Regions from separate parts of the Mesorhizobium sp. P2_A12 genome, predicted to be linked through region 3. Evidence: predicted binding sites of a transcription regulator. Region 3 holds the regulator's gene; each other region holds the start of a gene.

The links. Region 3 encodes PhoB, which activates phosphate uptake and scavenging genes when phosphate is short. Its sites were predicted from a motif close to TGTCATNNANCTGTCAT; they were not measured.
Region 1: the regulator PhoB is predicted to act here: its motif matches at 2,127-2,143, upstream of olsB (l-ornithine N(alpha)-acyltransferase).
Region 2: the regulator PhoB is predicted to act here: its motif matches at 2,509-2,525, upstream of AC1DZU_RS23775 (PhoX family protein).

Annotation. Positions count from the first base shown of each region.
Region 1 is NZ_JBFUCU010000005.1:108,227-112,420, forward strand. Features, by position in the region: gene grpE (nucleotide exchange factor GrpE) at 1-380, shown strand, start outside; gene AC1DZU_RS14355 (trimeric intracellular cation channel family protein) at 489-1,121, shown strand; gene olsB (l-ornithine N(alpha)-acyltransferase) at 1,189-2,064, opposite strand; gene AC1DZU_RS14365 (hybrid sensor histidine kinase/response regulator) at 2,270-4,194, opposite strand, start outside.
Region 2 is NZ_JBFUCU010000012.1:246,290-250,483, forward strand. Features, by position in the region: gene urtB (urea ABC transporter permease subunit UrtB) at 1-310, opposite strand, end outside; gene urtA (urea ABC transporter substrate-binding protein) at 428-1,738, opposite strand; gene AC1DZU_RS23770 (hypothetical protein) at 2,052-2,459, shown strand; gene AC1DZU_RS23775 (PhoX family protein) at 2,581-4,194, shown strand, end outside.
Region 3 is NZ_JBFUCU010000004.1:530,348-534,541, forward strand. Features, by position in the region: gene pstA (phosphate ABC transporter permease PstA) at 1-426, shown strand, start outside; gene pstB (phosphate ABC transporter ATP-binding protein PstB) at 423-1,229, shown strand; gene phoU (phosphate signaling complex protein PhoU) at 1,255-1,962, shown strand; gene phoB (phosphate regulon transcriptional regulator PhoB) at 1,982-2,671, shown strand; gene AC1DZU_RS12925 (ROK family protein) at 2,825-4,072, opposite strand.

The DNA of each region.
Region 1 (4,194 bases), on a different contig from region 3:
TGTCGGACAATCTGCGCCGCGCGCTCGACGCCATCCCGGCTGAAGCCAAGGCATCCGGGGACGCTGGCTTCAAGGCGCTGATCGAAGGCGTCGACCTCACCGAGCGCGCCATGCTGTCGGCGCTGGAACGGCACGGGGTCAAGAAACTCACGCCTGAAGGCGAGAAGTTCGATCCCAATTTCCACCAGGCGATGTTTGAAGTGCCCAATCCGGATGTCCCGGCCAACACCGTGGTCCAGGTCGTCCAGCCGGGCTATTCGATCGGCGAGCGGGTGCTGCGCCCGGCCATGGTCGGCGTCGCCAAGGGCGGCCCGAAGATTGCGGCCGAAGCGGCAGTCGAGCCTGGGCCTGTCAATGAGCAGGCTGAGAAAGACGCCTGATGAGAGTGAGTAGCGAATAGGGAGTAGCGAGTAGGAAATAGTTGATAGCGGCCAAGTGGCTTCGTGCTATTCCCTATTCGCTACTCCCTTCTTGCTATTCGCTCACTCATGAACCCCATCGCGCTTCTCGACTATGCCGGCGTCGCCGTCTTTGCCGCGACCGGGGCGCTTGCTGCTTCACGCAAGCAGCTCGACATTATCGGTTTCCTGTTCCTGGCCAGCGTCACCGGCATCGGCGGCGGCACGTTTCGCGACCTGATCCTCAACGTGCCGGTGTTCTGGGTGGGAAACAGGGACTATGTGCTGATCTGCGCGGTGGTGGCGGTGGTGGTGTTCTTCACCGCGCACCGCGTCGAATCCCGTTACAAGCTGCTGCTCTGGCTCGACGCCATCGGCCTTGCCGCGTTTTCCGTGATGGGCGCGGCCAAGGGACTTGCCATCACCGGCTCGCCGGCGGTGTCGGTGATCACCGGCATGCTGACCGCGACGTTCGGCGGTATCCTGCGCGATCTTCTGGCCGGGGAGCCTTCGGTGCTGCTGAGGCCTGAAATCTATGTCACGGCCGCGCTCGTCGGCGCTGCCATCTTCACAGCAGGCGACGTTGCCGGCTTGCCGCAGATTGTCTCAGGATTGGCCGGCTTCGCCGCGGCGTTCGCCGTGCGCGGTGGGGCGCTCCGCTTCGGCTGGGCATTTCCCCCCTACAAGAGCCGACCCGGCCGGCGACCGGAAGATATTCCGTGAAAGAGGGTATAGCGAATAGTGGTTGTTGCCGCGCAACTCCGGCCACGACGTCCTATTATTCGGCTATTCACGCAGCGAAGCGCTGGGCTTCCCCGCCATAATAGTTGACGTAGCGGGCGCCGATTTCCTTGACCGGCATCACGACGAACACGTCGACCGTTGAGAATTCGCGGTCGATGACGCAGCCATCGCCGATGCGGGCGCCGACGCGCAGATAGCCCTTGACCAGCGGCGGCATCGCCGCGATCGCCGCCTTGGCATTGACCGCCTCGATCGGCATCAGATCCATCGAACAGTAGCGCCCGGACACCGCGCGCACGTCCCAGGCCGAATTCGTCCGGCAGTGGTGGGCGAGATAGGTAAGCGCCTCGGCATGCGCCGCCGGCACAGTGCCGTGGAAGGACGCGCAACCGGTCATCACACCGATTTCGTAGTGGTTGATATAGGCCCAGATACCTTGCCATAGCGCCTCGATGGTGCGCTTCGACCGATATTCAGGCAACACGCAGGAGCGGCCGAGCTCGAGAAAACGCTGGCCGGGGTGACGGGCGATAAGCTTGGTCAGCTCGAATTCACCTTCGGAATAAAAGCCTCCAGCGGCGGCCGCGATCTCTTGCCGCAGCAGGCGATAGGTGCCGACGATACGGCGATGTTCGGGGCCGGAAAGCGAAGTATCGAAGACGAGCAGATGGTCGCAGAGCGGATCGAACCGGTCGGCGTCACGGCGATCCGGCGCCTGGAACAAATCCTTCCTGGCGCCGAGTTCATCGTAGAACACCCGGTAGCGGACTTCCTGCGCGGCCGCGATCTCGGCCTCGTTGCGGGCGAGCCGCACTTCGAGATTACCGATACGGCCGAGTGCTGCGCCCTTTATGACGGAATCGACGTTACGCCCGGCAAGCAAGGCGCTGCTGGCGTTCGGCCGAGTGTCACATTCCGGCATAACTGTATGCACGAGGATTCTCCTTCGAGCCATCCCTCTTGGCACGGGGATACGGTGTAGGTGCAACAGGATTGTGACAGTACCGTGATACGACGTCGTGGGCAATACTTCGTCGGCTGGCGAATACGGTCAACCGGCTACGTTACGCCAGCGGGCGGGTTGGATGGGCTGTCGAAGTTCCTGACCTTCGGTTCGGGATCATGCCCTAGGCCGCGACCTGTCCCTCGACGGCATTGACCAGCGCGTCAGGGTCGAGTGGCTTGGTAACGAAGCCGCTGGCGCCATGGGCAAGCACCGCATGGCGGGTCTTTTCCTGGCTATCAGCCGACAGCACCATGATCGGCACCGGCGGCACGGCGGTTTCCTCCTCGTAGCGGCGGATGGCAGCAATCGCGTCCAGCCCGTCCATGACCGGCATGTGAAGGTCCATCAGGACCACGTCGAAGCGATGGCTGTGCCCGGCGCCGGTGACAGCCTCGACGGCGGCCTTGCCGTTGCCGACCACCTTGACGCGATGTCCGGCCTTCAGCAGCGTGGCGCGGGCAAGCATGGCGTTGATGTCGTTGTCCTCGGCGATCAGCACCGACAGGCCCCGTTGGCGGCTGCCGAGGGCACGAAGCGCGGGTGCGTGACGGTTTTCCGGCTGGGGCTGGGCGAGGGCGGAAGCATTGCTGCTCAACAGCACACGCAGAAGCGTTCCGCCACGCACCGGCCTGGCAAGGAAGGTTGCGTAGCCGCTGGCGCGGAACTCGCCAAGCATGCCGCGGTCGGTCGGCGCGATCAGCGTGATGGCCTCGCAGTCGGCGAAACCGCTCTGGCGCAGGCGCTTGAGCAGCCTTCCGTCGCTCTCTTCCATCGCCGCGTCGACCAGGAGCACATCGCAGCCGTTGGCAAAGGGCGCGGCCTGCGCGACGGTGGTGGCGACATCGACCGCGCCGCCATTGGCGCGGATGGTGCGGGCGATGGCATCGGCCTCGACGGCATTTTTCGACAGGATCACCGCGCGCTTGCCCGAAAGCGCGTTCTGTCGGCTCTGCGGCGCTTCCGTGGCCGATATTGCCGGGATTTCGAAGACGAACTCGGATCCCTGACCGAATCGGCTCGATACTGAAATCGTGCCGCTCATGGCGGCCACCAGGCGTTTGGAGATGGCAAGGCCGAGGCCGGCCCCGCCATGCGTGCGCGTCGACGTGCCGTCGGCCTGCTCGAACTCCTCGAAAATGCGTTCCAGGTCGTCTTCATGCAGACCCGGACCGGTGTCGGCGATCGTGAAGCAGATGCGGTCGGTGGTTTCGGTGCGCGCGCGTGCGATGCTCACCAATACACCGCCGCTATCGGTGAACTTGATGGCATTGCCGATGAGGTTGAGCAGCACCTGCCTGACCTTGCCCGGATCGGCGGTGATCAATTGGGGCACGTCGGGTTCGACATGGCAGCCCAGCCCGATATCCTTGGCGAAGGCGCGGGCAGCGAGCAATTCGACGATGTTGTCGGCGATTTCGCGCACCGACATCGGCTGCGGCTCCGGGTCGAAGCGCCCCGCCTCGATCTTGGAGTAATCGAGCAGATCCTCGATCAGGGCAAGCAATGCGCTGGCCGACGTCGAGACGGCGCCGACATAGGTCTGCTGTTCCGGCGACAGGCTGGTGTCGGCCAGCAACCTGGCCATGCCCATGATGCCGTTCATCGGCGTCCGAATTTCATGGCTGACCGTGGCGAGGAAGCGCGATTTGGCCTGGCTGGCGTATTCGGCCCGCTCGCGAGCGGTGATCAGCGAGGATTCGGCGCGTTTGCGGGCGGTGATGTCGCGCGCGATGGCGCGATGCGAAACGGCGCCGCTGTCCTTGTCGCGCACCGACAGTTCGATCCACGAAAACCAGCGCGGACCGCTCGGCGTGCGGATGGAGACATCGGTGGAACTCAGGCATTCATGATCGGAAAAGGCAGCATCGGGAACGATGCCGACATCGATGCCGAGTTCCGCCAGGGTCTTGCCGGCGAGGTCGCGTTGATCGCTTTCGACGAGGTCGGCGAAGATCTTGTTGGCATAGACGATGTAGCCATCGCGGTCGCGATGAATGACGAGGTCGCCAAGTGCGTCGATCAGCCCGCGAAACCGCTCCTCGCTCT
Region 2 (4,194 bases), on a different contig from region 3:
CATCCGCCGACTTCTCGCCGCTCAGCGGATCGAACAGCTCAACGCTGTCGCCGGCTTCCTTGCCGACGAAGACCAGCGAATCCGCCTTTCGGATATAGAGGTTGCCGTCGGCAAGTGCCGCAAGCGGCCGTTCGACAGCCGGATCACCTGTGGCCGCAAGGTCGTGGACGACAGCGCCTGTCTCGGAAAAACCCTTGGCCGTCGCGAATTTGGCGATGATGCCACGCAGATCGGCTTCGCCAGCACCCGACGACGACAGCGTCGCCAGCAGGAACAAAAGCGTCAGGCCAATCGCGCGCAACAGGTTCATCGGCTTCAGGCGACCCTTGAAGGTTTGAATTGGGCGTCCGGACGGCGGAGGAAACCGTCCGGACGCTGCGGTCTGAGGTCATGGACCTGCGGTCCAGACCTGGTCAGCCCGGGAGGATCAGTTTGTGCCCTTGCCGCCGCATTTGCCGGTGGCGACATTGAAGTTTCCGCAGGACTGAGGCGCTCGCCAATCGGAGATGAGGTACTTGGAGTCAGGCAGGTAGTCGGACCATTCGTCGCCCATCACCAGGCCCGGCGTACGCGAAACCGTCTCGAACTGGCCGTCGGCCTGGATTTCGCCGATCAGCACCGGCTTGGTGATGTGGTGGTTCGGCATCATCGTCGAATAGCCGCCGGTCAGGTTGGGCACCGAAACGCCGATCATGGCGTCGATGACCTTGTCCGGATCGGTGGTGCCGGCCTTTTCGACCGCCTTCACCCACATGTTGAAGCCGATGTAGTGGGCTTCCATCGGGTCGTTGGTGGTGCGCTTGTCGTTCTTGATGAACTTGTGCCAGTCGGCGATGAACTTCTTGTTCTCAGGCGTATCGACGCTTTCAAAATAGTTCCAGGCGGCGAGATGGCCGACCAGCGGCGCCGTGTCGAGACCGGCAAGCTCTTCCTCGCCGACCGAGAAGGCCATGACCGGAATGTCCTCGGCCTTTATGCCCTGGTTGCCGAGTTCCTTGTAGAACGGCACGTTGGCGTCGCCATTGACCGTCGAGACGACGGCGGTCTTCTTGCCGGCCGAACCGAATTTCTTGATTGCGGAAACTTCGGTCTGCCAATCGGAGAAGCCGAATGGCGTGTAGTTGACCATGATGTCTTCCGCCGCGACGCCCTTGGCCTTCAGATAGGCCTCGAGGATCTTGTTGGTGGTGCGCGGATAAACGTAATCGGTGCCTTCGAGCACCCAGCGCTTCACCGAACCGCCGTCCTCGCTCATCAGGTAGTCGACGGCCGGAATGGCCTGCTGGTTCGGCGCCGCACCCGTGTAGAACACGTTGCGCTCGCTTTCCTCGCCCTCATACTGGACGGGATAGAACAGGATGTTGTCGAGCTCGCTGAACACGGGCAGCACCGATTTGCGCGACACCGAGGTCCAGCAGCCGAACACCGCGGCGACCTTGTCCTTGGAGATCAGCTCGCGCGCCTTTTCGGCGAACAGCGGCCAATTGGAAGCCGGATCGACGACCACGGCTTCGAGCTTCTTGCCAAGCAGGCCACCCTTGGCGTTCTGCTCGTCGATAAGCATCAGCATGGCGTCCTTCAGCGTCGTCTCCGAAATCGCCATGGTCCCCGACAGCGAATGGAGAATGCCGACCTTGATCGTGTCGTCGGCCGCCCTGGCGGGCACGGACATCAACAGGCCGGCGGCAACGACGCTCGCCGAAAACATTTTTGTTATTGTCGAGAAATTACCCCTCATGCCTAACACTCCCAGGCTGGTTGATTGCACCGCAACAATGCAATGCAACCCCCATGCCAATCGCCGGGGAGATGTCGAACAAGATACGAAAGTTCAATATTATCAGGCATTTGGTATATTAGCTTTATGAAAACAAAGAGGATACGTTAAAAATTGATTGAGAGAAATTTGCGCAGCGCACAAGGGCGTTGCCTAATTTTTGCCCAAATTGGCAAACTGCCTAGTTTTTGAACTTCGCCGGCGGATCGCACGTGACACAGGTTGCGGCTCGGCGCAAAAATAGGGCAAGCTCGCACCTCAAACGAGCGACGTCATGGTATCCGGCATTTCACGCATTTTTATCGGCATATTGCTTCTTGCGGCAGGGACCGGAGCTGCCCGAGCCGACTTCAGCGACGGCAAGATGCCCGACGGCACCTACCACTGTGAAGTGTACCTGCTTGGAATGTTCCTCAACCTCGGCGATATCACCATCAAGGGCAACGTCTACAGCGGCCCGGTCACCTTCGGGACCGCCCAGCAGGGCTACAACTACCAGATGGATGCAAACGGCGTGATCTCCTGGCTGGGACCGCTCGGCGGCTATACCGCCGGCGGCAATTCGCTGTCGCTGACCCAGGCGACGCTGGACGGCCAGAGCACGCCCTCCTTCGACATCATCATGAAGCAGCCCGACGGCGCCTTCACCGCCTCGACCTGCACCAAAGGAAGCGGTCAGTAGTTATTCCTTGGCAATAGCAGCCGCCTCGGCGGGCCTGCCTTGTGTCTCATGTCATCTGGATGTTGCCGAAACTGGATAGGCAGCGGTGCGCCGTCACCATCCACCTTGAGAGGCAGACACAATGGCCAACTCCCCGTCTTCATCCTCCCCTGTCATTCGCGACGTCATAGCCGAGCGCGTCTCGCGCCGCACTCTCCTGAAGGGCAGCCTCGCATCGGGTGCCTTGATCGCCGGCGGCAGCTTCGTCGGTTCCTTGTTTGCCGGCGAAACACATGCCGCGGCGGCGCTTTCCACACTTGGCTTTCCCGAGTTGAAGCGCGTCTACGACAAGACGCACGCCGCCGCCGAGGGCTATGAAACCACGATCGTGGCACGCTGGGGCGACCCGCTCGTCGCGGGTCTGCCGGATTTCGACGGCAACAAGGTCGCCGCAGACGAGCAGGAAAAGCGCTTTGGCTACAACTGTGACTACATCGCCTTCCTGCCGCTGCCGAAAGGCACGGTCAATTCCGACCACGGCCTGCTCTGCGTCAACAACGAATACATCTCGCCCAACGTCATGTTTCCCGGCATGACCGAGGATGACGCCGGCAAGACGATGACCAAGGAACAGGTCGATCTCGGCATGGCGGCCATGGGTCACTCGATCGTCGAAGTGCTGTTGAAGGACGGCAAGTGGTCGCTGGTTGAGGACAGCCCGCTCAACCGCCGCATCACCGTCAACACCGAAATGACCGTCTCCGGCCCGGTTGCCGGCCACGCCTTGATGCAGACCTCGGCCGATGCCACAGGCACGAAAGTGCTCGGCACCAGCTATAATTGCAGCGGCGGCTTCACCCCGTGGGGCACCGTGCTGATCTGCGAGGAAGGTGTTTCCGACCTGTTCGGCGGCGATCCGAAGAAGGTGCCGGCCGCGGACATTCTCGACCGCTATGGCTTCGACGGTTACGACATCTATGGCCGTGGCCGCTTCCACGACCGCTTCAACATCGACAAGGAGCCGAACGAGGCCAACCGTTTCGACTGGGTGGTTGAGATCGACCCCTATGATCCCCAGTCCAAGCCGGTAAAGCGCACCGCACTTGGCCGCATGTCGCATGAGGCGTCGACGGTCGTCCTCAACAAGGACGGCCGCGTCGTCGTCTACATGGGCGACGACGATTATTTCGAATACATGTACCGCTTCGTCTCGAGCAAGGCTTACGACCCGGCCAAACCGGCGTCCGGCAACGACCTGCTGGACGATGGCGTGCTTTCGGTCGCGCGCTACGACGCCGACGGCTCCATGACATGGCTGCCGCTGGTTCACGGTCAGGGCAAGCTTACGGCTGAAAACGGCTTTGCGGATCAGGCCGAAGTGCTGCTGAAAACAAGGCTGGCGGCGGACGCGCTCGGCGCAACGCCAATGGACCGCCCCGAGGACATCGAGACCAATCCGGTGACAGGCCGCGTCTATGCGGTGATGACCAAGAACAAGAAGCGCGACCAGTCGAAGATCAATCCGGCCAACACGCGTCCGGAAAACCTCTGGGGTCACATCGTCGAACTGATCCCGCCAGGCGGCCGCGGCGTGGACGCCGACCATACCGCCGACAAATATGCCTGGGATCTGTTCGTGCTGTGCGGCAACCCGAAGGACGCCGCGGTCGGCGCCACCTTCCACCCGGACACATCGGACAATGGCTGGTTCGTCTGCCCCGACAACATCACCTTCGATCCGGCCGGCCGGCTCTGG
Region 3 (4,194 bases):
GGCGCTGTCGCGCTTGCCATCCTGGTCATCCCGGTCGTCGTTCGCACCACCGAGGACATGCTCAACCTGGTGCCGAACGCGTTGCGCGAGGCCGGCACCGCGATCGGCGCGCCGCGCTGGGTGGTGATCAAGTCGGTCGCTTACCGCGCCGCCCTTTCAGGCATCGTCACCGGCATATTGTTGTCGATCGCCCGTATCTCCGGCGAGACGGCGCCGCTGCTCTTTACAGCGCTCAACAACCAGTTCTGGTCGAGCAATCTCAACGCGCCGATGGCCAGCCTGCCAGTGACCATCTTCCAGTTCGCTCTCAGCCCTTACGAGGAATGGCAGCAACTGGCCTGGACCGGTGCACTCATCATCACATTGACGGTTCTCGCGCTCAGCATCTTTGCTCGCAGCCTGACCGGACGCAGAGAGGACAAATGAGCCAGATGTTGTCTCCAGACATGACGATCGCCGCCGAGGCAATTGCCGGCAAGGCCAAGATCGAGGTCAAGAACCTCAACTTCTACTACGGCCAGAGCAAGGCACTGAAGGACATCACGCTGTCGCTGCCCGAGCGCAGCGTCACCGCCTTCATCGGACCTTCGGGCTGCGGGAAGTCGACGCTGCTGCGCGTCTTCAACCGCATCTACGAGCTCTATCCCAAGCAGACCGCCGAGGGCCAGGTGCTGCTCGACGGCCAGAACGTTCTCGATCGCTCGCAGGACCTCAACCTGCTGCGGACCAAGATCGGCATGGTGTTCCAGAAGCCGACTCCGTTCCCGATGTCGATCTATGAAAACATCGCTTTCGGCGTCAGGCTCTATGAGAAGATCAGCAAGTCAGAGATGGACGGCCGTGTCGAGCAGGCGCTGAAGCGCGCCGCACTGTGGACCGAAGTCAAGGACAAGCTCAACGCAAGCGGCCTCAGCCTCTCCGGCGGCCAGCAGCAGCGACTCTGCATCGCCCGCACCGTGGCGGTGAAGCCGGAAGTCATCCTGCTCGACGAGCCGGCTTCGGCGCTTGACCCGCTGTCGACCGCCAAGATCGAAGAGCTGATCGACGAGTTGCAAGCCGACTACACGATCGTCATCGTCACCCACAACATGCAGCAGGCGGCGCGCGTGTCGAAGCAGACGGCCTTCATGTATCTGGGCGAACTGGTCGAGTTCGACCGCACCGAGAAGATCTTCACGTCGCCCCGCGAGAAGCGCACGCAGGACTACATCACCGGCCGCTTCGGCTGAGCTCAGGCATACGAGGACTAAGATCATGGGCGAACACACAGTCGCTTCTTTCGACGAGGATCTCGGACAGATCAGCAGGCTGATCCGCGACATGGGCGACCTCGCCGGCTCGATGGTCGGCGGCGCCACCAAGGCGCTGTTGAATTCCGACAACGCCCTGGCGCAGCGCGTCGTCTCCGACGATGCGATCATGGACGCGCGCCAGCGTGAACTCGACGACCGCGCCATCACACTGATCGCCAAGCGTCAGCCGATGGCCGACGATCTGCGCCACGTCGTCGGTTCGATCCGCATGGCCGGCGACCTCGAGCGTATTGGCGACCTTGCCAAGAACATCGCCAAGCGCGTCGGCACCGTCGGCCTCAGTGTCACCCCGCGCGACCTGTCGCACTCCATCGACGCAATGGCGCAGCTGGTGCTGATCCAGGTGCAGGGCGTCATCGAGGAATATACGGCGCGCGACGCGGCGGCGCTGGCGAAGCTGCGCGCCGACGACGAGCGCATCGACGTCAAATACACCTCCGTGTTCCGCGAACTGCTGACCTACATGATGGAAGACCCGCGCAACATCACCGCCTGCACGCATCTGTTGTTCTGCGCCAAGAACCTCGAACGCATCGGCGATCACGTCACCAACATCGCGGAAAATGCATATTATGTTTTGACCGGTACGCAGCTGCCCGCCAATCGTCCGAAGCAGGACGAGACGGCAATGTCCGCGCCGGCGGCATGACGGCAGGGGTGACCAGTCGATGATCGCGCCACGCATCATGGTGGTGGAGGATGAGGAGCCGCTGGGTGTGCTGCTCCGCTACAATCTGGAGTCCGAGGGCTACCAGGTCGAGGTGGTGACGCGCGGCGACGAGGCCGAGATCCGGCTGCAGGAGAACGTCCCCGACCTTCTGGTGCTGGACTGGATGGTGCCGGCGGTTTCCGGAATCGAACTCTGCCGCCGGCTAAGGATGCGTCCCGAGACCGAGCGGCTGCCGATCATCATGCTGACCGCGCGTGGCGAGGAAAGCGATCGTGTGCGCGGCCTCTCGACAGGCGCCGACGATTATCTGGTCAAGCCGTTCTCGACGCCGGAGTTCATGGCCAGGGTCAAGGCGCTGCTGCGCCGCGCCAAGCCGGAAGTGCTGTCCAGCGTGCTCAAGGTCGGCGACATCGTGCTCGATCGTGAATCGCACAGGGTTTATCGCAAGAAGAGCGAGATTCGGCTCGGACCGACCGAATTCCGCCTGCTCGAATTCATGATGCGCCATCCCGGCCGTGTGTTCTCGCGCAGCCAGCTGCTCGACAATGTCTGGGGCGAGACGATCTACATCGACGAACGCACGGTCGACGTGCATGTCGGTCGGCTGCGCAAGGCGGTCAACAATGGCCGCATGCCCGATGTCATCCGCACCATTCGTGGGGCGGGCTACGCAATCCGGGAAGATTAGGGATATGCTGATATTCAGGTGATGCCGGCCTGTGAACGGCAGTTTCCTGCGCTTCCGGTACTCACGGATCAAATGTCCGCTCCGTTCCGGTTCTCGGAACCCGCCATTCTCGACTCGGCCTAACCTGAATCTCAACACATCCAGGCGCGTTATTCACGCAACGTTCTTGCCGCCGAGGCCGGATCTCGCCTGCGTGCCCGGCGCGAAAATCTCCTGGTCTACGAAGGTCAGCGCCCGCGTGGCGCAGCCTTCGCGGATCAGTGGCAGTTCGTTCGGTTCGGTGTCGAAGGAAATCGATTGCGAATGCTGGCCGCCGGCGGTCTGCGCAATCGCCTCGCGCAATGCCGGCTCGATCAGGTCGAAGGCGGCGGCGCTGACACCGACCATGGCGACGGGCGCCGGATCGATCAGCGCGAACAGGCTGCCGAGACCGTAGCCGAGTGCCTCGCCGGCCTTGCGATAGGCCTCGCGCTCGGGTCCATCCCTCTCGCGGGCCGCGGTCGCCAGCGCGCGCATGTCGGCGTCACTGACATCGGCCACCGGTTCCGCGTCCTCGCTCATCTGCCTTGCGTTCCGCCAGATGGCATAGTTGCCGGCATAGGCCTCGACGCAGCCCCGCCGCCCACAGCGGCACAGCGCGCCGTGCGGCCGATGGATCATATGGCCGAACTCGCCGCCCGAGGAATGGGTGCCAGTGAACAACTCGCCCTTCAACACCAGGCCCATGCCGATGCCGTGCGACAGCAGGATGGCGATGAAGTCGTCGCGGTAGCGATCGGGGTCGCGCCAGCGCAACGCGATCGCCATCATGTTGCAGTCGTTCTCCATGGTGGCGGGGATGCCGAACTCGTCCTCGAGTATGTCGGCGAAGGCGATGTCGGTGTGCGGCGTGATCGGTGACCACAGCATGGCGCGGGCACGCGTGTCGGTGATGCCCTGGATCGCCAGCGCGATGCGGGCGACACTGCGGACGTCGAGGTCGGGGTCTTCAAGACGACGCCGTACGATGGCAACGCATTCACCGACCAGCGCGTCGCGCGACATGGTCAGCGTGTCCAGCCGGCGCTGTTCCTCGGCGATCACCTGGCCGGCATAGTCGATGACGGCGACCGAGAGGAAGTTCAGTGACAGCACCACGGTCATCACCGCCGCCGCTTCCGGATTGAGGCCGAGGCCGACCTGCGGCCGGCCGCGTTTGAGCGAGCCGGCCTCGCTCGGCTTGCTCTCAGTCAGGATGCCTTCGCCGATGAGGTCGGAGGAGATCGCCGATATGGTCGAATGGCTGAGGCCCGTGGTCGCGGCGATCTCGGTGCGGGACGGCTGTCCGGCGCGGCGCACGGCCGCAATCACCATCGCCCGGTTGCGGCGGCGCAGATCGTCGTGGCGGATTCCGACCGACATGTTTTTTCACATCCTCCCGGTCGCCGCAGCCTTTCGTGCCTCCCGAAGGCCATCAGCGAAGCCTGAATGCGCGACGCTTCAGGCACTTGCTTCTGCGCGTGTCGTTGCCCCGAAACCGCTGC